2 linked regions of the Kitasatospora fiedleri genome follow. The protein of the gene in region 1 interacts with the protein of each later gene in a pairwise test. Links are inferred from orthologs where the notes say so. Each region holds a gene or a part of one and is shown in the gene's direction. Other genes may lie near its edges. The genes, in order: QMQ26_RS35470 and QMQ26_RS11505.

Evidence for each region.
Region 2: the proteins of QMQ26_RS35470 (region 1) and QMQ26_RS11505 interact in binary tests that used the Escherichia coli proteins (3 or more experiments, as listed by UniProt). The link is inferred for Kitasatospora fiedleri from one-to-one orthologs.

The regions. Positions count from the first base shown.
Region 1 is NZ_OX419519.1:7,761,065-7,772,295, forward strand. The notes cover bases 3,053-5,875. They hold QMQ26_RS35470 (alpha/beta fold hydrolase), read left to right. Parts: upstream 3,053-3,978; coding sequence 3,979-4,773; downstream 4,774-5,875. Other genes in these bases: QMQ26_RS35465 (SDR family NAD(P)-dependent oxidoreductase), read left to right, coding at 3,053-3,925; QMQ26_RS35475 (TetR/AcrR family transcriptional regulator), read left to right, coding at 4,915-5,496; QMQ26_RS35480 (helix-turn-helix transcriptional regulator), read right to left, coding at 5,544-5,875. Also shown: QMQ26_RS35445 (ABC transporter permease), read left to right, coding at 1-570; QMQ26_RS35455 (ABC transporter ATP-binding protein), read left to right, coding at 1,546-2,439; QMQ26_RS35460 (DUF3237 domain-containing protein), read left to right, coding at 2,436-2,906; more of QMQ26_RS35465, read left to right, coding at 3,014-3,052; more of QMQ26_RS35480, read right to left, coding at 5,876-6,392; QMQ26_RS35485 (NAD(P)H-dependent oxidoreductase), read left to right, coding at 6,554-7,333; QMQ26_RS35490 (SRPBCC family protein), read left to right, coding at 7,459-7,869; QMQ26_RS35495 (GNAT family N-acetyltransferase), read right to left, coding at 7,901-8,539; QMQ26_RS35500 (TetR/AcrR family transcriptional regulator), read left to right, coding at 8,764-9,393; QMQ26_RS35505 (VC0807 family protein), read left to right, coding at 9,393-10,133; QMQ26_RS35510 (TetR/AcrR family transcriptional regulator C-terminal ligand-binding domain-containing protein), read right to left, coding at 10,205-10,786; QMQ26_RS35515 (FAD-dependent monooxygenase), read left to right, coding at 10,910-11,231. UniProt on the Escherichia coli protein: The physiological role of BioH is to remove the methyl group introduced by BioC when the pimeloyl moiety is complete. It allows to synthesize pimeloyl-ACP via the fatty acid synthetic pathway through the hydrolysis of the ester bonds of pimeloyl-ACP esters.
Region 2 is NZ_OX419519.1:2,449,671-2,460,926, forward strand. What follows is about bases 5,054-7,901. They hold QMQ26_RS11505 (acyl carrier protein), read left to right. Parts: upstream 5,054-6,280; coding sequence 6,281-6,523; downstream 6,524-7,901. Other genes in these bases: QMQ26_RS11495 (ACP S-malonyltransferase), read left to right, coding at 5,054-5,174; QMQ26_RS11500 (beta-ketoacyl-ACP synthase III), read left to right, coding at 5,171-6,199; fabF (beta-ketoacyl-ACP synthase II), read left to right, coding at 6,626-7,894. Outside these bases: QMQ26_RS11470 (aldo/keto reductase), read right to left, coding at 1-156; QMQ26_RS11475 (MerR family transcriptional regulator), read right to left, coding at 153-653; QMQ26_RS11480 (serine hydrolase domain-containing protein), read left to right, coding at 769-1,599; QMQ26_RS11485 (pirin family protein), read right to left, coding at 1,877-2,695; QMQ26_RS11490 (PucR family transcriptional regulator), read left to right, coding at 2,949-4,145; more of QMQ26_RS11495, read left to right, coding at 4,236-5,053; QMQ26_RS11515 (DUF3145 domain-containing protein), read right to left, coding at 7,961-8,455; QMQ26_RS11520 (NADP-dependent oxidoreductase), read right to left, coding at 8,732-9,760; QMQ26_RS11525 (MarR family winged helix-turn-helix transcriptional regulator), read left to right, coding at 9,852-10,379; QMQ26_RS11530 (LCP family protein), read left to right, coding at 10,629-11,256. UniProt on the Escherichia coli protein: Carrier of the growing fatty acid chain in fatty acid biosynthesis.

The DNA.
Region 1 (11,231 bases):
GCCGGGGCCCTCGGCACCGCGCTCGCCGTCAGCGCCGCCTGGCGCGGCGGCTGGTGGGACCGCGCCGTCACCGCCGCCCTCGACCTGGTCTTCGGCTTCCCCGGACTCGTCCTCGCCGTGGTCGGCGCCGCCCTGTTCGGCGCCGGGCTGCCCGTCGCCGTCGCCACCCTCACCCTCGCCTCGCTGCCCTACGTCGTCCGGGTGGTGCGCGGCAGCGCCCTGCGCGAACGCCACCTGCCCTACACCGCCGCGCTGCGGATGCTCGGCGTCGGCGGCACCCGGATCTGCCTGCGCCACCTGCTGCCCAACCTCGCCCCGCTGATCCTGGTGCAGACCGCCACCTCCTTCGGCTACACCCTGCTCGACATCGCCGCGTTCTCCTTCATCGGCCTCGGCGCCCGACCCCCCACCGCCGAATGGGGCCTGATGGTCGCCCAGGGCGCCCCCGGCATCCTGGCCGGCCGCCCCGAACAGGCCCTCGCCGCCGGCACCGCCATCGTCCTGTTCACCGTCGCCTGCGGACTGCTCGGCAACGCCCTGTCCCAGCGCCTCGCCGGAGACCCCACATGACCACGCCCCTGCTGGAGTTCGACGCCCTGCGCGTCACCCTGCCCGGCCCGCACGGCACCCGGCGCACCGTCCTGCACCGGGTCGACCTCGCGCTCGCCCCCGGCAGCGCCGTCGGACTGGTCGGCGAATCCGGCTCCGGCAAGTCGCTGACCGCGCGCAGCGTCCTCGGCCTGCTCCCGCCCGGCGCCGCCCTGACGGGCGACGTCCGCTTCGACGGCGCCTCCGTCCCCGCCATGCGCCCGCCCGAACTGCGCGCCCTGCGCCGCGGCGGCGCCGCCATGGTCTTCCAGGACCCGCGCGCCCACATCAACCCGCTGCGCACCGTCGGCGACTTCCTCACCGAGGCGCTCACCGCCGTCCGCGGCCTCACCCGCGCCGCCGCCGACGCCCGCGCCACCGCGCTGCTCGACGAGGTCCACGTCGCCGACGCCGCCCGCCGCCTGCGCCAACGCCCCGCCGAACTCTCCGGCGGCCTGCTGCAACGCGTCATGATCGCCGCCGCGCTCGCCGCCGAACCCCGGCTGCTGCTCGCCGACGAACCCACCACCGCCCTCGACGTCACCACCCAGGCCGAGGTGATGGCCGTCATCGACGAAGCCCGCGAACGCCACGGCCTCACCCTGCTGTTCATCACCCACGACCTCGCCCTCGCCGCCGCCGTCTGCGACCGCGTCGCCGTCCTCTACGCCGGCACCCTCGCCGAGGAACTCCCCGCCGCCCGCCTCGCCGGCCGCGCCGCCCACCCCTACACCCGCGCCCTGCTCGCCGCCCGCCCCGACCCCACCGCCCCCGACGCGCGGCTCCGCGCCGTCGAGGGCCGCCCGCTCGCCGCGTCCGAGACCGGCCCGGCTGCCCCTTCGCCCCGCGCTGCGCCCACGCCACCGCGGTGTGCCGCACCGAACGCCCCGAACCGGCCCCGCACGGCGACGGCCGGGCCGCCTGCCACCACCCTGTCCCCCCGGAAGGGAGCACCCGGTGAAACCCGCACGGGAACCCGCGTCCGAACCTCCGGCCGGGCCGACGCCCCTGCTGGACGTCGACCGGCTGGTCAAGCACTACGACGGACACCCCGCCGTCGACGGCGTCAGCCTGCGCCTGATGCCCGGCCAGGCCCTCGCCGTGGTCGGCGAGTCCGGCTCCGGCAAGACCACCACCGCCCGTCTGGTCACCGGCCTGGAACGCGCCGACGCCGGACGGATCACCCTCGACGGCGCACCCCTGCCCGGCCCCCGCGCCCGCACCGCCGAACGCCTCGCCCACGCCCGCCGCGCCCAGATGGTCTTCCAGGACCCGTACACCTCGCTCGACCGCCACCAGCGGATCGGCGACGCCGTCGCCGAGGTCCTCGCCCGGCACACCCCGCTGCGCGGCGCCGCCCTCGAAGCGCGCCGCGACGAACTGCTCGACCAGGTCGGCCTGGACGCCCGGCAGGCCGGCGCCCGCCCCCGCGCCCTCTCCGGCGGCCAGCGCCAGCGCGCCGCGATCGCCCGCGCCCTGGCCGTCGAACCGAGACTGCTGGTGCTGGACGAGGCGGTGGCCGCGCTCGACGTCTCGGTGCAGGCCCAGATCGTCAACCTGCTGGTCCGCATCCGCGAACAGCGCCCGATCGCCTACCTGTTCATCACCCACGACCTGGGCATCGTCCCGTTCCTGTGCGAGGACGTGGTGGTGATGCGGCACGGCCGGATCGTCGAGTCCGGCCGCTCCCGGGACGTGCTGACCGCCCCGCGCGACCCGTACACCCGCGCCCTGGTCGACTCGATCCCCCGCCCCGGCTGGAAGCCCGTCCGGCAGCCCGCCCGCGATTCCGCCCAGGACCCCCACCGGAACCCCGACCGGAACCCCGACCGGAAGGCCGCCGCCCCGTGACCCCCGCCCTCGACTTCGCCTTCGAGATCCGCGCCCACCTCGCCCCCACCCGACACGTCGGCCACGGCGACGGCGAGACGCTCGAGTTCACCCCCATCACCGGCGGCACCGTCACCGGCCCCCGCCTCACCGGCACCGTGCTGCCCGGCGGCGACTGGAGCAGCACCCGCGGCCCGGTCTGCCAGCTCGACGCCCGCTACCTGCTGCGCGCCGAGGACGGCGCGGTCATCGACATCGTCAACCGCGGCTACTACCGGCTCGACCCCGACTGCCCCGCGCAGGACGAGGACGAGGACGAGGACGACGGGCTGCGGATCGCCGAGCCGGGCGCCTACTACCGCACCGTCCCCGTCTTCCGCACCGACGCCCCCGCCCACCGCCGGCTCGCCGGAACGGTCTTCGTCGGCCTGGCCCGGCCGGAGGACGAGGAGCGCACCGTGGTGATCCGGGTGTACGCGCTGCGCTGAGCGGGCCGGTGCCGGGCGGCCGGAGACAAAAATCGGATAGGTCATCCGCTTGTGCTATCGTCCCGCACAAGGGGATGACCTATCCGATTATTTGAGTGGAGGAGCCCATGGGGAAGACAGCCGTGGTCACGGCGGGCACCGGCGGCATCGGCCTGGAGACCGCGCTCGGACTGGCCGCCGCGGGATTCGCCGTCACCGTGGTCGGCCGCAACGCCGGGCGCGGGGCCGGGGCGGTGGAGCGGATCAACGCGGAGCGGCCCACGCGGCCCGCCCGGTTCCTGGCCGCCGATCTGGTCTCGCTCGACCAGGTCCGCGCGCTGGCGGACACGATCGCCGCCGAGCGGGCGGCGTCGGGGGAGCCGCTGACGGTGCTGGTCAACAACGTGGGCGCGATGTTCGCCCGGCGGCAGCGGATCGACGGCGTCGAGGCGTCGTTCGTGGTCAACCACCTGTCGCCGTACCTGCTGACCGAACTGCTGCTGCCCACGCTCACCGCCGGGGCGCCCAGCCGGGTGGTGAACGTGACCTCGGCCGCGGTCGGCGTCGCCAGGCGGGCCTTCGACGCCGTCGAGCCGCCGGGCGGCTACTACGGCTTCCACTGGTACGGGCGGGCCAAGCTGGCCAACCTCGCGTACACGCTCGACCTGGCGAAGCGGCTGGCGGGATCGGGCGTGTCGGTCTTCGCCGCCGACCCCGGGGGCGCCGCTACCGCGATGACCGACGGAACCCTGACCGACCCGAGGATCGTCTCCCCGCCGCTGCGGCTGCTGTGGCCGCTGGTGCGCCGCCGGTTCGAACGCTCCACCTCCGGCTCCGCGGCCGCGGCCGCCCGGCCCTCGATCACCGCCGCCACCGACCCCGCGCTGGCCGGCCGGACCGGCCTCGTCCTCGGCCCCTCGGCCGTTCCCGTCGCCCCGTTCCGCGCCGCGACCGACCCCCGGACCGCCGCCGCCGTGCGCCGACTCAGCGAGGCCCACGCACCCGTGGCCGCCCCCGCGCGCACGGAACGCCGCAACTGAGCCCCGAGCCGGCCGTCGTCGCCCGTTCACCGCTTCCACCCGAGGACACCACCATGACCACCGCAGAACCGACCCGCTACGCCCGCACCGTGCACGGCTCCGGCCCCGGCCTCCTGCTCGCCCACGGGGCGGGCGGCGGCATCGCCGCCAACTTCGGACCGATCATGGACGGTCTCGCCGCCCGGCACACCGTCGTCGGCGTCGACTACCCCGGCTCGGGCACCACCCCGCTCCCCGCCGCGCCCCTGGAACTCGACGACCTGGCGGACCAGTTGGTCGCCGCGGCGGACGCGGAAGGGCTCGACACCTTCGCCGTCTGCGGGTACTCGCTGGGCGGCGCGGTCGCCCTGCGGGTCGCCGCCCGCCACCCGCGCCGGGTCACCGCACTCGTGCTGAGCGCGGCCTTCGCCCGCCTGGACACCCGCACCGAACTGGCCGCCGCTATCTGGCAGCAGCTCCACGACGCCGGACAGCACCTCATCCTCGCCCAGTACCTGACCCACCTGACCGTCAGCGCCCCGGTGCTGGACCACCTCGGCCCCGCCCGGGTGCGCGCCGCCGCCGAGCAGAGCGCCCTCGCCCTCCCGCCCGGCACCTCCGCCCAGGTCGACCTGGTCCGCCGGACCGACGTCCGCGACGGCCTCGCGGCCGTCACCGCGCCGACCCTCGTCGTCCTCACCACGGCCGACCCCCTGATACCGGTGGCCCTCCAGCGCGAACTGGCCGCCGCCGTCCCGGGCGCACGGACCGCCGAACTCGCGACCGGGCACCTGCCGTTCCTGGAGCAGCCCGAACGGTGGCTGGAGACCATCACCGGCTTCCTCGCCGAGCGGGACGGCGCCCGCTAGCCCCGGCGGTGGGCGGGCCGCCCGGCCCGTCCACCCCCAGGGCCGCACTCCGTCCGGGACCGTCCGGGACCGTCCGGGACCGTCCGGATAGGATCGCCGGACCGACCCCGCGCACCACGACGAGCAACCTGGACACGCCCTATGACGACCCCACCGCTGCGCAAGGACGCCGCCCGCAACTGGGAGCGGATCGTCGCGATCGCCCGCGACCTGGTCGATCAGGGCACCCCGTTGCAGCTCAACGACGTCGCCCGCCGGGCCGGTCTCGGGGTCGCCACCGTCTACCGGCACTTCCCCACCCCCGAGGCACTGCTGGAGACCGTCGCCGCCCCCTGCCTCGAGGACCTCGCCGGCCACGGCGCGCAGGCCCTGGCCGACACCGACCCCTGGCGGGCACTGGGGAGCTTCCTGGCCCGCGTCGTCGAGGCGCAGCTCACCGACGCCGCGCTGCCCCCGGTCGCCGCCGCCCCCGCCGACGCCCTGCCGCGGACCACGGAACTCAAGGAGTCGCTCGCGTCGGCCGGCACCGCGCTGCTCGACCGGGCCCGCGACGCCGGAGCCGTCCGCCCCGACCTCGCCGCGCGCGACCTGGTCCCGCTCATGTGCGGCATCGCCCACGCCGTGAACGTCCACGGCGGCACGCCCGCCGACAAGGCCGAAACCGCCCACCGCTACCTCGACACCCTGCTCGAAGGCATGCGCCCCGCGCCGTCGCACGCCTGACGTCCCGGAGGCCCGGGGCGAGCGGGGGACCGGGAGCGCGGGGGCGGTTACTCGCCGGTCCGGGCGTCCGCCGGGTCGCGGGAGCCTTCGGTGTCCGAGGCCAGGCCCGCGAGGAGGCGCAGGCCGTCCTCGGAAGGGCTGCCGGGGGCGGCGGAGAGGACCAGAAGCTCCACGCCCGAGCCGTCCGGCAGGGAGAAGTTCTCCTGGTGCAGTTCGAGCAGCCCGACCAGGGGATGGCGGTACGCCTTGCGGCCGTGGGTGCGGGCGCGCACGTCCGCGCGGGCCCACAGGCGGCGGAAGCGTTCGCTGCCCATCGACAGTTCGCCGATCAGGGAGGCCAGCCGGGGGTCGTCCGGGTACTTCCCGGCGGCCAGCCGCAGGTGGCCGACCACGTCGAGGGTGCAGCTCTCCCACTCCGCGTAGAGGCCGCGCTCGCCCTCCTCCAGGAAGATGTGCCGGGCGGTGTTCAGGCCCTCGGCGGGCCGGCCGTAGAGCAGCCCGGCCAGGCGGTTGCGGGCGAGGACGTCCATCCGGTGGTCCATGATGATCGCGGGCGCGTCGGAGACCATGCCGAGGACGCGCAGCAGCTCCGGCCGGATACGCCCGGTCGGCGCCTTCGCCCGGCGCCGGGGCTGCCGGGCCAGCCGGTGCAGGTGCTCCTGCTCCGTCGCGTCCAGGCCCAGCACCCGCGCCAGCGCGTCCAGCACCTGCTCGGAGGGCTGGGTGGCCCGCCCCTGCTCCAGGCGCACGTAGTAGTCGACGCTCACCCCGGACAGGTGCGCGACCTCCTCGCGCCGCAGCCCCGCCACCCGCCGTCGGCTGTCGGTGGGGATGCCGGCCGCCGCCGGGTCGACCCGGGAGCGCCTGGTTCGCAGGAAACCCGCGAGATCGTCCATGGGCCCAGTATCGCCCGGCACCGCCCCGGCCGGGTGGTCCTGCGAGTACCAGGAAGTCCGGTCCTACGGAAGCGGAGCCCCTGAACGGGGCGCGCCGCGGCGGCCAGGATCGGAGGCACCGCGGACCACCGGACCGCGGACCGCCGAACCGGAGGACCCCCATGAAGACGCTGATCGTCCACGCCCACCCGGAGCCCAAGTCGCTCAACGGCTCGCTGACCGACCACGCGGTGACCGTCCTGCGGGCCGCCGGGCACGAGGTCCGGGTGAGCGACCTCTACGCGATGGGCTGGAAGGCGGCCGTGGACGCCGCCGACTACGGCCCCCACGCGTCCGACCCGCTGAAGGTCCCGCTGGACTCGGGCCGCGCCTTCGACGCCGGGGCGCTCACCCCCGACGTCCGCGCCGAGCAGGAGAAGCTGCTCTGGGCCGACACCGTCGTGTTCCAGTTCCCGCTGTGGTGGTACGGCATGCCCGCCATCCTCAAGGGCTGGGTCGACCGGGTCTTCACCTACCGCTTCGCGTACGGCGTCGGCGAGCACAGCGCCACCAAGTACGGCGAGCGCTTCGGCGAGGGCACCCTCGCGGGCCGCCGGGCCCTGCTGTCGGTCACCGTCGGCGGCCCGGAGTCGCACTACGCCGCCCGCGGGATCAACGGCCCCATCGACGACCTGCTGTTCCCGATCCACCACGGCATCCTCTACTACCCGGGCCTGGAGGTGCTGCCGCCCTTCGTGGTGTACGGCGGCGACCGGCTCGCCGAGCAGGACTACCCGGCCGTGGCCGCGGCCTGGGAACAGCGGCTGCTCACCCTGGGGTCGACCGAGCCGATCGCCTTCCGGCCGCAGAACTCCGGTGACTACGAGATCCCCTCGCTGCACCTGAAGGACGGGCTGGAGCCGGTCGGCCGGACGGGCTTCGGGCTGCACGTGCGTCCCTGAGGGGGTGGTCGACGGGCGGTGGCCGGTGGCCGGTGCTCGGTGGTCGACGGGCGACGGGCGACGGTCGGTGGCCGGCCGTCGGCGTGGGGCCCGGCGGGGGCGGGTGCGGCGGATAGCATCGGCGGATGACCGAGTTCCGCATCGTCCTGGCCACCCCGCTGACCGCCGACGAGACCTGGCGGCGTGTCACCGACTGGCCGCGGCACGGGGCCGGGGTGCCGTTCACCGCGGTGCACGGGGACGGCCGGACGGTGGTGGCCCGCACCGGCGCGGGTCGGTTCGGCTTCGACGACGTGATGGACGTCGTCCGATGGGAGCCGCCGCGGGCCGACCGGCCCGGCGTCTGCCGCCTGGTCAAGCGCGGCCCGCTGGTGACCGGTTGGGCCGAGATCGAGGTCCGCCCGCACCGGGGCGGCGCCGTCGTCCGCTGGCGCGAGGACCTGCGGGTCGGCCCGCTGCCCGCCCTGTTCGACCGGCCGACCGCCTGGTGCGGCCGCATCCTCTTCCGCCGGACCCTGCGCACCCTGCTGCGCTGACCGGCCGGGGCCGGCGGCAGGCCCTGATCGGTCAGTCCCCCTCCCGGACGCGGGCGTGCAGGTGCATGTCGTGCCAGCCGTCGGCGTGCAGCAGGGCGCTGCGGCGGGTGCCCTCCAGGAGGTAGCCGGTCTTCCCGGCGATCCGGCAGGAGGCGGGGTTCGCCGTGGAGTGGCCGAGTTCGATCCGATGGAAGCCCGCCTCGTGCAGGGCCCAGTCCGAGACGCGGTCCACCGCCCGGGAGCAGACGCCGCGGCCGCGGGCCTCGGGGGCGGTCCAGTAGGCGATCTCCGCCTGTCCGCCGCACAGGACGAGGCACTGGAGGGAGACCCGCCCGAGCAGCCGACCGCCGTCGGCGTCGGCGTCGGCGTCGGCGTCGGCATTGGCATCGGTGCCGGCGTCGCCGTCGACGGTGGCCACGGCCCAGTGGGCGGCGGTCTCGTCCGCCCAGCCGCGCTGCCACTTGGCGATCCACTCGCCCGCCTCCTCGGCGGAGTCCGCGCCGCGCAGGTGCCGGCGCCGGATCGCCGGATCGCGGAAGACCCGGGCGACGGCCGCCGCGTCGGAGCCGAGCCAGGGCCGCAGCAGCAGGCCGCCGCCGATCGGCAGGGTGGGCTGGGCGGAGCTGCTGAGGCTGCCCGGAGGGATGACGGGGGGAACGAGGGGAGACACGCACCGGATCATGGCGCAAGCCGCGGTGGGAGGGCGGTACCGGGAGCGCGCCGGGAGCGCGCACGGCCGAACGGTGCGGACGGCCGGGCCACCGTTCGTCCGGTGGGCGGTTCCTGACGGATCGTCTGCTCGCGTGCGCAGGCTCTTGCTCGGACGAGCAGACAGGGCTACCTTCTTGCTCAGGCGAGCAAGAGCTGGCTCGGGCGAGCAGAGAGGGGTGCCCGGTGGGGCGCACATTCACCGAATCGGCGCGGCGTCAGCAGATCGTGGCGGCCGCCATCGAGGTGATCGCGGAGGCCGGGTACGCCAAGGCGTCGTTCGCGCGGATCGCCAAGCAGGCCGGGCTGAGCAGCACCGGGCTGATCTCGTACCACTTCAAGGGCAAGGACGACCTGCTGCGCGAGGTGGTGGCGGAGGTGCTGCGGGTCGCGGAGGCGTACATGCTGCCGCGGATCGACGCGGCGGTGGGCCCGCGCGGGCGGATGCGGGCCTTCATCGAGTCCAACATCGAGCTGGTGGCCGCGCACCCGCGCGAGCTGGCGGCGCTGGTGGAGATCCTGAACGGCCAGGGGGACGACGCGGCGGGCGAGTTCGCCGCGAGCCGACGGGCCGTCATGGACTTCCAGGAGCAGCAGGTCCGCAGGGCGCAGGCGGACGGCGAGTACGGCCCGTTCGATGCCCGGGTGCTGGTGACGGCCGTCCGGGGCGCGATCGACGCGGTGCTGGTACGGGTGCTGCGCGAGCCGGAGCTCGACGTGGCCGCCGGCGCAAGGGAGTTGGCCGACCTGTTCGACCGGGCGGTCCGCCCGGCGGAGGTCTGCCTGGAGACGCATCGGAGACTGGGGGAAGAATGATGGACGGACAGCAGGTACGGGCGGAAGCCGCCGGGGCGGGCCGGACGGAGCTGCCGCGCGGCGCGGACGGCCGGGTCGACTGGGCGGCGTACGCGGGCGACGGGGCGACGCCGAAGGAGCGGGCGGCGCGCGGGAAGCGGCAGTTGCTGCGCTCCGTCCTGTTCGAGCTGGGGGTGCCGCTGGCCGCCTACTACGTGCTGCTCGGCCTGGGCGCCGGGCAGTGGCTGGCGATCACGCTGAGCGGCCTGGCGGCCCTGCCGTGGGTGCTCTACGGCCTGGTCCGGAACCGGCGCCTGGACCCGATGCCGGTGTTCGCGCTGGTGCTGATCGCGGTGGGGGCGCTGCTGTCGGCCGTCACCGGCAGCCCGCGGGTGCTGCTGGTGCGCGACAGCTGGGTGTTCGGCGTGATCGGCCTGTGGGTGCTGGGCAGCCTGCTGACCCGCCGCCCGTTCATGCTGGGCGCGGCCCGGACGGTGGTCGCCGCGAAGATCGGCCCGGTCGGCGCGGACGCCTGGGCCGGGCAGTGGGAGCACGACCCGGTCTTCCGCCGCGACCTGCGCCTGCTGACCCTGGTCTGGGGCTGCGGTTTCGCGCTGGACGCGCTGGTGCGGGTGGCGTTCGCGCTGACCCTGCCGATCGGTGCCGTCCCGCTGGTGAACACCCTGCAGTGGCTGGCCGTGCTGGGCACGCTGTTCGCCTTCCACTTCTGGTACATCAAGCGGCACGGCCTGGAGGTCTGACCGGCCCGCGCCGACGCGGCTGGACCGACGGCCGGACCGGGGCGGCGCGGGCCGCTGCTCCGGTCCGGCCGTCAGTCCAGCCGTGCCCGCTCCCGGGCGGTCCGGATCGCGATGATGTTGTCGACCAGGCGGGGGGCGTCGGTCGCGGGGTCCATCGGGGAGGCGAGCAGGGCGCGGACGTAGGCCGGGGCGAGGATCAGTTCGAAGACATCGCCCCAGGTCAGCACGGTGGCGCCGGCGGCGTCCAGGGTGGCCTGGAGCTGGCGGATTCGGGGTTCGACGAAGTCGAGGCCGTGCTCGCCCTGGTCGCCGGCCCGCAGCATGGCGCGGAAGAAGGCCAGGTGGCCGGGCTCGCCCAGTTCGGCGAGCAGGCGGCTGGTCCAGCCGAGCAGGTCGGCCCGCAGGTCGCCGGTGGCGGGCAGGGGCGAGCGGCGGCCCAGCTCCTCCACGACGGTGTCGATGATCAGGCCGTCGGCGGTCCGCCAGCGGCGGTAGAGGGTGGCCACGTGCACGCCGGAACGCGCCGCCACCTCGGCGAGCTCCACCGTGCCGTCGGCGGATTCGGCCAGCAGTTCGCGGGTGGCGGCGTGCACGGCCTCTCTGGTGCGGGCGGTCCGGCCGCCGGGCCGGGACGTCCCCGTTGCTTGCGTCACTACACCAGTTTAGCGCCTTAGCGCGAATTTGTTGCGTTAGTGGGACAGGCATGCCAGGCTAAATGCGAAAGATTCGCGTCAGTGTGGTCGAGGTCAACCGTGAACGGTGAAGGGGAGGGCGTCATGGCACGAGTCCTGGTGGTGGGCGGCGGGATCGCGGGGGACACGCTCGCGCTGATGCTGGAGCGGGACGGCTGGGCGGTCACCGTCGCCGAGATCGCCCCGGCGCCGCGGACCGGCGGGCAGACCGTCGACCTGCGCGGCGACTGCCGCGAGGTACTGGACGGACTCGGGCTGCTCCCGGCCGCGCTGGAGTGCCTGGTGCCGCAGGCCGGGGCGGCCTGGATCGACGCGCGGGAGCGGCGGCTGGCCGAGATGCCGGTCACCGCCTTCGACGGTCGCGGCTACGTCTCCGAGGAGGAACTGCTCCGGACCGACCTGGCCC
Region 2 (11,256 bases), 5.3 Mb from region 1 along the record:
CAGGGTCACGCCCAGTTCCAGCGCCCGCTCCAGGGTGGCCAGCGCCTCGTCGGTGTCGGTCGGGCCGTAGAACTCGCTCATGCCCATGCAGCCCAGTCCCTGCACGCCCACGATCGGGCCGCCGGTGCCGAGGCGGGTGGTGTCGATGCCGCTCATGCGCTCTTCCTGTCCTGTCCTGAGTGGTTCGCTGTCTCCTCGTCGCCGCCGAACGGGACGCCGGGATCGCCGTAGTGGTCGATCTTCCGGTCGATCACGGCGAGCGTGGCGTGCAGGTCGGCCAGCCGCCGGCGCACTTCCGCGCGGTGCGCGACCAGCAGCTCCCGGCGCTCGTCCCGGGTGCCGTCCCCGGCCCGGGTCAGCTCGACGTACCGCACCATGTCGGCCACCGGCATGCCGGTCAGCCGGAGCTTGGTCAGGAACGCCAGCCGGGCCAGGTCCGCGTCGGTGTACCGGCGCTGCCCGGCGTGCGAGCGGTCCACCGGCTCCAGCAGGCCGATCCGCTCGTACCAGCGCAGCGTGTGCGCGGTCAGGCCGCTGATCGCGGCCACCTCGCTGATCGCGTGGCGCGGCGTCCGGTCCGGTGCGGAGCGCGGGCGGCGGAACGCCTCCTCGCACGCCGACTCCCGGACCGGCCACTGCTCGGACCCTGCCATTGCTACGACCCCCGTCCTCGGCGACGACACCGACGCTACTGAGTTGGAGCGCACTCCAAGCAAGCCTGACACACACCGGCCCGCGGCCCGCCACCGGTCGTTTAGAGTTCCGCCCATGCAGAGCTTGCGGATGATCGAGGACTGGCCGGTACCCCACGCCGCGGCGGCGGTGGTCCGCGGGAGCGACGGCGCGCTGCTGGGCGCGCACGGCCCGCAGGAGCACCTGTTCCCGCTCGCCTCGGTGACCAAGCTGCTCAGCGCGTACGCCGTGCTGGTCGCCGTCGAGGAGGGCGTCTTCGAACTCGACGACCCGGCCGGGCCGGACGGTTCCACCGTCCGCCACCTGCTGGCGCACACCTCCGGCCTGGCGTTCGACGAGCACCGGGTGATGGCCGGGCCCGGCAACCGCCGCCTCTACTCCAACGCCGGGTTCGACGTGCTGGCCGCCGCCCTGGAGGGCGCCTCCGGCATCCCGTTCGCCCAGTACGCGGCCGAGGCGGTCTTCCAGCCGCTCGGCATGCACGCCACCCTGATCAACACCGCCCATCGCGCCCCGGCCGGCGCGGGCGGCCTGTCCACCGCCGCGGACCTGGTCCGCTTCGCCGCCGAGCTGCAGTCCCCCAAGCTGCTCGACCCGGCCACCGTGCGCGCGGCCACCCGCGAGGTCGCCTTCCCCGGCACCAGCGGCGTCCTGCCCGGCTTCGGCCACCGCCGCCCCAACGACTGGGGCCTCGGCTTCGAGATCCGCGACCACAAGGCCCCGCACTGGACGGGCACCGCCAACTCCCCCGCGACCTTCGGCCACTTCGGCCAGTCCGGCACCTTCCTCTGGGTCGACCCCGACGCCGACCTCGCCTGCCTCGCCCTCACCGACCGCGACTTCGGCCCCTGGGCGGCGGAGGTCTGGCCGCAACTCAGCGACGCGGTCCTCGCCGAAGCGCGCTAACACGCCCCCGACGACGCGGAACGAACCACCGCCCCGGACACCGCCGCACCAGACGCCGCTGCGCCAGGCGCCGCTGCGCCAGGCGTTGCTGTGCCAGACGTTGCGAAGCCAGGGGCGCGGGGAACTGCGCGAGCAACCCCGCACCCGCCGCAAGATCGCGGGCAGACATCAACTCACCGCCCTCCTCGCGACCTCGCGGACGCTCACCTGCCGCCGCGCGCAGTTCCCCGCGCCCCTGTCCGCACCGTCCCGCCGTCCCGCTGTCCCTGCCGTCCCGCTAACCGTACTTGACCGGGCTGTGCATCTCCCAGAGCAGCAGTTCGACGCCGTCCCCGCCCGCCGTCGGGTCGGCGAACGCGTCGCCCGTGATCCGGACGGAGTCGCCGGGCCCGGCCGAGCGGCCGCCGCCCTGCGGGCCCGGGACGGTGCGGTAGCCGACCGAGCCGGCGACCACGTGGACGTAGCGGAAGGGCGCGGCGGGGAGTTCGGGCAGCGGCATCCAGGCCGGGGCCCGGACCAGCCAGAGCGCGGCGTCGCCGCGCCGCAGCCGCAGCGCCCGGTCGCCGTCCCGCCCGGAGGCGAGCAGGGTCAGTCCGTCCCCGTCGGGGACGGTGGCGAGTCCGAAGCCGGGCGGGGCGCCGTACGCGTCGGGCTGGAGCCACATCTGGACGAAGGTGACCGGTTCGACGGCCCCGCCGAGGTTGCGTTCGGTGTGGCTGATGCCCGTGCCGGTGGACTGCACCTGGACGGTGCCGGGCCGCACCACGCCGGCGTGGCCCGCGTCGTCGCGGTGAGCGAGGGCGCCGGAGACCACCCAGGTGACGATCTCGGTCTCGCTGTGCCGGTGGGCCGCGTACCCGGCGCCGGGGGCGAGCGTCTCCTCGTTGCAGGCGAGCAGCGCGCCGAAGGAGGTGTTCCTCGGGTCGTAGTGGCCGGCGAACGAGAAGGCGTGCCGGGTGGTGACGCCTTCGGCGGGTTCCGACAGGTAGCGCTCGGCAGTGCGCCGCAGATCGGCCCGGCCGCGCTCCTTCCGGACGGACCCGGACACCGGTTCGACGGGTTCGAATGCCTGCCCGCCCTGGGGCGAAGAATCCACGCTCACGGGCACCACGGTAGCCGGTGTGACGGGTGCCACCGGCCGACATCGGGCCCGGCGTGCACGAGCACCCGTCAGGGTGAGGCAGGCTAGTGCCGTGCCGTCCGCTTCAGCGAAACCCGACAAGCCCTCCGACCGGTCGTCCGGCGAACGCTCCTCCCCGGAGCGGTCCGCCGAACGGGCCCCGGAGAAGAAGCCCGCCAAGCGCGCCGCCGCGCCCGGGCGCCCCGCCGCCGTACCGGGCCGGGGGCGGATGACGGCCGAGGAGCGCCGGCTGGCCGCCGAGCGGGCGGAGTTGCGGGCGGCGACGCTGAAGCGGCTGGAGAAGTCGGCGGGCAAGCTGGCGTCCGCGGCGATCGCCCGGATGGACGACCAGCTGGCCTGGTACCGGCGGATGCCGCCGGAGCACCGCTCGTGGATCGGCCTGGTCGCGCAGGCGGGCATCGCGGCGTTCACCGAGTGGTACCGGCACCCGGAGGCGCCGCAGGCGATCTCCACGGACGTGTTCGGCACCGCCCCGCGGGAGTTGACCCGGGCCATCACGCTGCGGCAGACCGTGGAGCTGATCCGCACCACCATCGAGGTGATGGAGGAGGCCATCGAGGAGGTGGCCGCGCCCGGCGACGAGGCCGGGATGCGCGAGTCGGTGCTGGTCTACGCCCGGGAGATCGCGTTCGCCACCGCCCAGGTGTACGCGCAGGCCGCCGAGGCGCGCGGCGCGTGGGACGCCCGGTTGGAGGCGCTGGTGGTGAACTCGCTGCTGTCCGGCGACGCCGACGAGGGCGTGCTGTCGCGGGCGGCGGCGCTCGGCTGGGGGCAGCCCAGCCAGGTGCGGGTGGTGATGGGCAGCGCCCCGGACGGGGACAGCGAGCTGGTGGTGGAGGCGATCCGGCGGGCCGCCCGGTACGCCAAACTGCACGTGCTGACGGGCGTGCTGGGCCGCCGCCTGGTGGTGGTGGTCGGCGGCGACAAGGAGCCGGTGCACGCGGCCCGGGCGCTGATCGGCCAGTTCGCGCCGGGCCCGGTGGTGGTCGGCCCGACGGTCGGCGACCTGCTCTCGGCGACCCGCTCGGCGCACGCCGCCGCGCAGGGCCTGAAGGCGTGCGCGGCCTGGCCGGACGCGCCGCGCCCGGTGCTGGCCGACGACCTGCTGCCGGAACGGGCGCTGGCGGGCGACGAAGTGGCGCGCCGTCAGTTGGTGGAGGAGATCTACACACCCCTGGAGGAGGCCGGTTCGGCACTCCTGGAGACGCTGAGTGTCTACCTGGAGCAGGCGTCCTCCCTGGAGGGCGCGGCCCGGATGCTCTTCGTCCACCCGAACACCGTGCGCTACCGGCTGCGTCGTGTGACAGACGTCACCGGCTATGCTCCGTCAGACGTACGTTCGGCGTTCACCCTGCGCATCGCCCTTGCTCTGGGGCGTCTCGGTTCCGGATCGGACCAGGGCTGAACGGACTGTAGGGAACCCACAAGCCGACGTGCTTTTCTTCGTCATCGTCGCCTACCCGCCCCCGGGCGTCCGGCGAGAGAGGGTTGAACCGTGCTCGTTATCGTCGCCCCTGGACAGGGTGCCCAGACTCCCGGCTTCCTCAACCCCTGGCTCGAACTGGACGGCGCCGCCGACCGGCTGCGCCGGTGGTCGGCGACGGCCGGGCTCGACCTGGTGCACGCCGGAACCGCGGCCTCCGAGGAGGAGATCAAGGACACCGCCGTCGCCCAGCCGCTGCTGGTGGCCGCCGGACTGGTGACCGCCGCGGCGCTGTTCCCCGAGGGCGTGGCCGGGACGGTCGGCGCGGTGGCGGGCCACAGCGTCGGCGAGATCACCGCCGCGGCGCTGGCCGGGGTGCTCTCCGAGGAGGACGCGCTGGGCTTCGTCCGCGAGCGCAGCCTGGGCATGGCCGAGGCCGCCGCGGCGACCGCGACCGGCATGACCGCGGTGCTCGGCGGCGACCCGGAGGAGGTCGCCGCGAAGCTCGCCGAGCACGGCGTGACCCCGGCGAACAACAACGGCGGCGGCCAGATCGTCGCGGCCGGCACGCTGGAGCAGTTGGCCGCACTGAAGGCGGACCCGCCGGCCGGCGCGCGGCTGATCCCGCTGAAGGTCGCGGGCGCGTTCCACACCGCGCACATGGCCCCGGGCGTGGCGCGGCTGGAGAAGCTGGCGCCGACCCTGACCGCCGCGGACCCGGCCCTCGCGTACGTCTCGAACCGGGACGGCGAGGTGGTCGGCTCCGGCGCCGAGGTGCTGGCCCGCCTGGTCGCACAGGTCTCCCACCCGGTCCGCTGGGACCTGTGCATGGAGACCCTGCAGCAGCTCGGCGCGACCGCCGTGATCGAGCTGTCCCCCGCCGGGACGCTCACCAACCTGGTCAAGCGCAACGTCAAGGGTGTCGCCACGCTGGCCCTGAAGACCCCCGCCGATCTCGACAAGGCCCGCGCCCTCGTGGCCGAGCACGGCGGCCAGGAGGAGAGCGCATGAGCGCGACCATCAAGCCGGCCACCGGCGCCCAGTACTCCCGCATCCACGGCGTGGGCGGCTACCGGCCGACCCGGGTGATCCCCAACTCCGAGGTGCTGAACTGGATCGACTCCTCGGACGAGTGGATCCGCACCCGCTCCGGGATCGCCGAGCGCCGCTGGGCCGGGCCGGAGGAGAGCGTCGCCGAGATGTCGGTGCAGGCGGCCGGCAAGGCCGTCGCGATGGCCGGCATCCGCCCGGAGCAGATCGGCGGCGTCATCGTCGCCACCGTCTCGCACCTGAAGCAGACCCCGGCGATCGCCACCGAGATCGCCCAGCGGCTCGGCTGCGGCACCGCCCCGGCGTTCGACATCTCGGCCGCCTGCGCGGGCTTCGGCTACGGCCTGAGCCTGGCCGACGGCATGGTGCGCGGCGGCAGCGCCGAGTACGTGCTGGTGATCGGCGTGGAGCGGCTGTCCGACCTGACCGACGTGACCGACCGGTCGACCGCGTTCATCTTCGGCGACGGCGCGGGCGCCGCGATCGTCGGCCCCTCCGACACCCCCGGCATCGGCCGGGTGATCTGGGGCTCGGACGGCTCGCAGGCCGACGTGATCTCGCAGACCCAGGCCTGGGACACCGCGTTCGCCAAGCCGGACGCGGTCAACGGGCCCGGCGAGGAGGCGAAGTGGCCGGCCCTGCGGATGGAGGGCCAGACGGTCTTCCGCTGGGCCGTGTACGACATGGCGAAGGTCGCCGAGCAGGCCCTGGAGGCCGCCGGGATCACCGCCGACCAGCTCGGCGCGTTCATCCCGCACCAGGCCAACATGCGGATCATCGACGCCATGGTCAAGAAGCTGGACCTGCCCCCGAGCGTCCCGGTGGCCCGCGACATCGCGGAGACCGGCAACACCTCCGCCGCCTCCATTCCGCTCGCCATGGAGCGGATGCTGGAGCGCGGCGAGGCCAAGAGCGGCGACCTGGCGCTGATCATCGGCTTCGGGGCCGGTCTGGTCTACGCCGCCGCAGTCGTTACGCTCCCCTAGGCGTTCTTCCCCCGCCCCCCCTGGAAACCCGCGTCGGTCCGCCGGACCGCACGCTGTCAACACCGAGAAGGAGCAGCCGATATGGCTACCCGCGAAGAGGTTCTCGAAGGTCTCGCCGAGATCGTGAACGAGATCGCCGGCATCCCGGTCGAGGACGTCGCGCTCGACAAGTCCTTCACCGACGACCTGGACGTCGACTCGCTGTCCATGGTCGAGGTCGTCGTCGCCGCCGAGGAGCGCTTCGGCGCGAAGATCCCGGACGACGAGGTCAAGAACCTCAAGACCGTCGGCGACGCGGTGGACTTCATCGTCGCCAACGTCTGACCTGCCGTCAGGCTCCCGGTCGGGGCGCGCCGGCCGCGCCCCGACCGGTCCCCCTCCCACCGGCCTCCCGGCCTCCCCCAGATGTGAGAGAAGAAGAAACCAGTGACTGCTGAAAACCGCACCGTGGTCGTCACGGGTATCGGCGCCTTCACGCCGCTGGGCGGCGACGCCGCCACTTTCTGGGAGGGGCTGCTGGCCGGCAAGTCCGGGGTCCGCGCCCTCACCGAGGACTGGGCGGCCGAGCTGCCGGTGCGGATCGCCGCCCGGGTGGCCGTCGAGCCCGGTGAGATCCTGCCCCGTCCGCTGGCCCGCAAGCTGGACCGCTCGGCCCAGTTCGCGCTGATCGCCGCCCGCGAGGCGTGGAAGGACGCGGGCTACCAGGCCCCGGCCACCGACGACGCCAACCCGCTGGCCCCCGAGCGCCTGGGCGCGGTCATCGCCTCCGGCATCGGCGGCGTCACCACCCTGCTCGACCAGTACGACGTGCTCAAGGAGCAGGGCGTCCGCAAGGTCTCCCCGCACACCGTCCCGATGCTGATGCCCAACTCCCCGGCGGCCAACGTCGGCCTGGAGGTCGGCGCCCGCGCGGGCGTGCACACCCCCGTCTCCGCCTGCGCCTCCGGTGCCGAGGCGATCGGCTACGCGATCGAGATGATCCGCACCGGCCGCGCCGACGTGGTCGTGGCCGGCGGCACCGAGGCCGCGGTGCACCCGCTGCCGATCGTCGCCTTCTCCAACATGATGGCGATGTCCAAGAACAACGACGACCCGCAGCACGCCTCCCGTCCGTACGACAAGGCCCGCGACGGCTTCGTGCTCGGCGAGGGCGCGGGCGTGATCGTGCTGGAGTCCGCGGAGCACGCCGCCGCCCGCGGCGCCCGGGTCTACTGCGAGGCCGTCGGCCAGGGCCTGTCCTCGGACGCCCACCACATCGCCCAGCCCGAGCCGACCGGCGCCGGCGTGGCCCGCGCCATCGACGACCTGTTCGCCCGCAACGAGCTGGACAAGTCCGAGGTGGTGCACGTCAACGCGCACGCCACCTCGACCCCGCAGGGCGACACCGCCGAGATCAAGGCGCTGCGCCGCACCCTGGGCGAGCACCTCGACCACGTGGCGATCTCCGCCACCAAGTCGATGACCGGCCACCTACTGGGCGGCGCCGGCGGCATCGAGACCGTCGCCACCGTGCTGGCCCTGTACCACCGGATCGCGCCGCCGACCGTGAACGTGGTCGACCTGGACGACGACATCGACGCCGACATCGTCCGCGACGAGGCCCGCAAGCTGCCGGTCGAGGGCCGGATCGCCGCCCTCAACAACTCCTTCGGCTTCGGCGGCCACAACGTGGTGCTGGCCTTCCGCACCGTCTGACGACGGTACGTCGCACTGCCCGCGAGGGGGGTGCGGGGGTTCACTCCCCCGCACCCCCTCGACGCGTCACACCACCTGGTGCAGCCAGCGCACGGGCGCGCCCTCGCCCGCGTACCGGAACGGCTCCAGTTCGTCGTCCCAGGGCTTGCCGAGCAGCTTGGCGATCTCCGCCTCCAGGTCGCCGCCCTCGCTGCGGGCGCGCAGCAGCACGGCGCGCAGCCGGTCCTCGGGGATCAGGATGTCGCCGTGGAGGCCCGTGACGGCGTGGAAGATGCCGAGCGCGGGCGTGGAGGAGTACCGCTCGCCCTCCGCCGTGGCGCAGGGCTCGCTGGTCACCTCGTAGCGCATCAGCTGCCAGCCGCGCAGCGCGGAGGCGAGCTTGGAGGCGGTGCCGGGCTCTCCCTGCCAGGAGAGTTCGGACCGCCAGTGGCCGGCCGCGGCGGGCTGCCTGATCCAGTCGAGGTTGACCCGCACGCCGAGCACGCCCGCGACCGCCCACTCGACGTGCGGGCACAGCGCGCGGGGCGCGGAGTGGATGTAGAGCACACCACGTGTCGTCACCGGGACCTCCTGGCTGTGGACGAGGGTCGCCTTCCCCAGCTGCCTCGCTCCGTCACCGGCGGGTCCTGCATCAGTGGCTACCCCGGGGAGCTCAACTTATTCGACATTAGGTCATCAAATCGAGCAAAACGGACAAGCTTTCACCCCATGCTAGTCGGTCCGCCCGGGAGGTCTACCCCCGCAGCGCCCAGCTCCCCGAACGGCCGCACGCGCACGCCCCCGCCGGGGATCGCGCTCCGGCGGGGGCGTGCTGACGGTGCGGCAGCCGACGCGGCGTCAGGCGCCGACCTTGACCACCATCTTTCCGGTGTTGGCGCCGCGCAGCATGCCGAGGAAGGCGTCGACGGCGTTCTCCACGCCCTCGACCACGGTCTCGTCGGAGCGCAGCGCGCCCTCCCGCAGCCAGCCGCCGACCTCGGCGAGGAACTGCCCGCGCAGCGCGGCGTGGTCGCCGACGATCATGCCCTGCAGGCGCAGCCGCTTGCCGATGGCGAGCGCCAGGTTGCGCGGGCCGGCGGGGGCGGCGGTGTCGTTGTACTGGGCGATGGCGCCGCACAGGGTGACCCGGCCGTGCAGGTTGAGCGCGCCGATCGCGGCCTCCAGGTGCTCGCCGCCGACGTTGTCGAAGTACACGTCGATGCCCTCGGGGGCGGCCGCGGCCAGCTGCTCGGCGACCGGGCCGGCCTTGTAGTCGAAGGCCGCGTCGAAGCCGTAGTGCTCGACCAGGGCGGCGACCTTCGCGGGCGAGCCGGCCGAGCCGACGACCCGCTCGGCGCCCTTGAGCCGGGCGATCTGCCCGACCAGCGAGCCGACCGCGCCGGCCGCGCCGGAGACGAACACGGTGTCGCCCTCCTTGAACGAGGCGACCTCCAGCAGCCCGGCGTACGCGGTCAGGCCCGGCATGCCCAGGACGCCCAGGTAGGCGGAGAGCGGGGCGAGCTCCGGGTCCACCTTGACGGCGTGCGCGGCGTCCAGCGTCGCGTACTCGCGCCAGCCGAGCCCGTGCAGCACCGCGTCGCCGACCGCGAAGCCCTCGGCTTCCGAGGCGACCACGTACCCGACCGCGCCGCCGTCCATCGGCGCGCCGAGCGCGTACGGCGGGACGTAGGACTTCACGTCGTTCATCCGGCCGCGCATGTAAGGGTCGACCGAGAGGTAGGCGTTGCGCACCGTGATCCGGCCGGGTTCGGGCCGCCGGACCGGGGCCTCGACCAGGGCGAAGTCGCCGGGCACGGGCCAGCCCTGCGGGCGGGCGGCCAGGTGCCACTCGCGGCCGGTGGCGGGGAGGGCGTCCTGCTCCGTCATCATTTACTCCTCAGGGTGAAATATTCACTGGCTAAAGCAATCGTGAGGATGAAAGGTTCACGTTGTCAAATGTTCAGCTAGACTCGGAAGCATGGAGCAGCAGCAGGAGGAGCAGGCCATGACGGCGGAGCGGACCCCGGCCGCCGACCCGATCACGCTGGAGGTCGTCGACCTGATGGCACGCCTGGTCGGGCTCTTCCACCGCGAGTACGAGGAGGCCGCGGCCGCCCGCTCGCTCACCGGCGCCCAGGCCAAGGTGCTGGCCCTGCTCCGGCGCGGGCCGATGCCGATGCGGCACATCGCCCAGACCCTCTCCTGCGAGCCGTCCAACATCACCGGAATCGTCGACCGGCTGGAGGGCCGCGGCTTCGTCACCCGCGAGTCCGACCCGCAGGACCGCCGGGTCAAGCTGGTGGTCGCCACCGAGGCCGGCCGCTCCGCCTCCACCGAACTGCGCGAGTCGCTGAACTTCGCCCGCGAGCCGCTGGCCGCCCTCGACGGCGACGAGCGCGCGCAACTGCGCGACCTGCTGCGGCGGATGCTCGACTCCACGTCCGGCACCGCCCCCGGCCCGGCCTCCGCGCCCGGCCCCGCCTCCCCCGGCGGCCGGGCGGGCTGAGCCCGCCGGGGGTCGCCGGACCCTCCTGCCGATGCTCCCCCTGCCGTTCCTCCCCGCGCCCGGACGACACCGCTGACCTGGCCGGTTCCGGCGGATCGAAGAAATTCTCGAAAAAGATGGTTCGCGTGTAACCATTCCGTTCGCCGAACCGTCCAAGTAGTGACGAGTGCCGATCCGCAGTGCGGCGGATCAGCCGAGTGCCTTCCCTCGGGTACCAGTTGCCGCTGCGCGCAGAGAGACCGCCGACCGATGACCGACGCCACGCCGAAGGCCGCCCCGACCCGTTCCCGCGGCCGCCGAATAGCCCGGGGGCTCGGCGCCACCGCTGCCGCGCTCGTCGTCGCCGCGGCCGGTGCCGGTGCCTGGTACTACCAGCGGCTGGACCGCAACATCACGACCTTCGCGCCCGAGGGCATCGCCTCCAGCCGCCCCCCGGTCGCCACGCCCGCGCCCACCGGCGGACGCCCGGTCAACATCCTGCTGCTCGGTTCCGACACCCGCGAGGACGGCAACAGCTCGCTGGGCGGCGGCGACGAGGGCGTGGGCCACTCCGACACCGCGATCCTGCTGCACGTGTACGCCGATCACAAGCACGCCGTCGGTGTGTCGATACCGCGCGACACCCTGGTCACCGTCCCGCCCTGCCTGCTGCCGGACGGCAAGTGGAGCCCGCAGCGGACCAACCAGATGTTCAACTCGGCCTTCACCATCGGCGAGTTCAAGGCCGGCAACCCGGCCTGCACGCAGAACACCGTCGAGGCACTGACCGGCCTGCGGGTCGACCACACCCTGGTGGTCGACTTCAAGGGCTTCGCCGCCATCACCAGCGCCGTCGGCGGCGTGGACGTCTGCGTCCCCAACGACGTGGACTCGTACG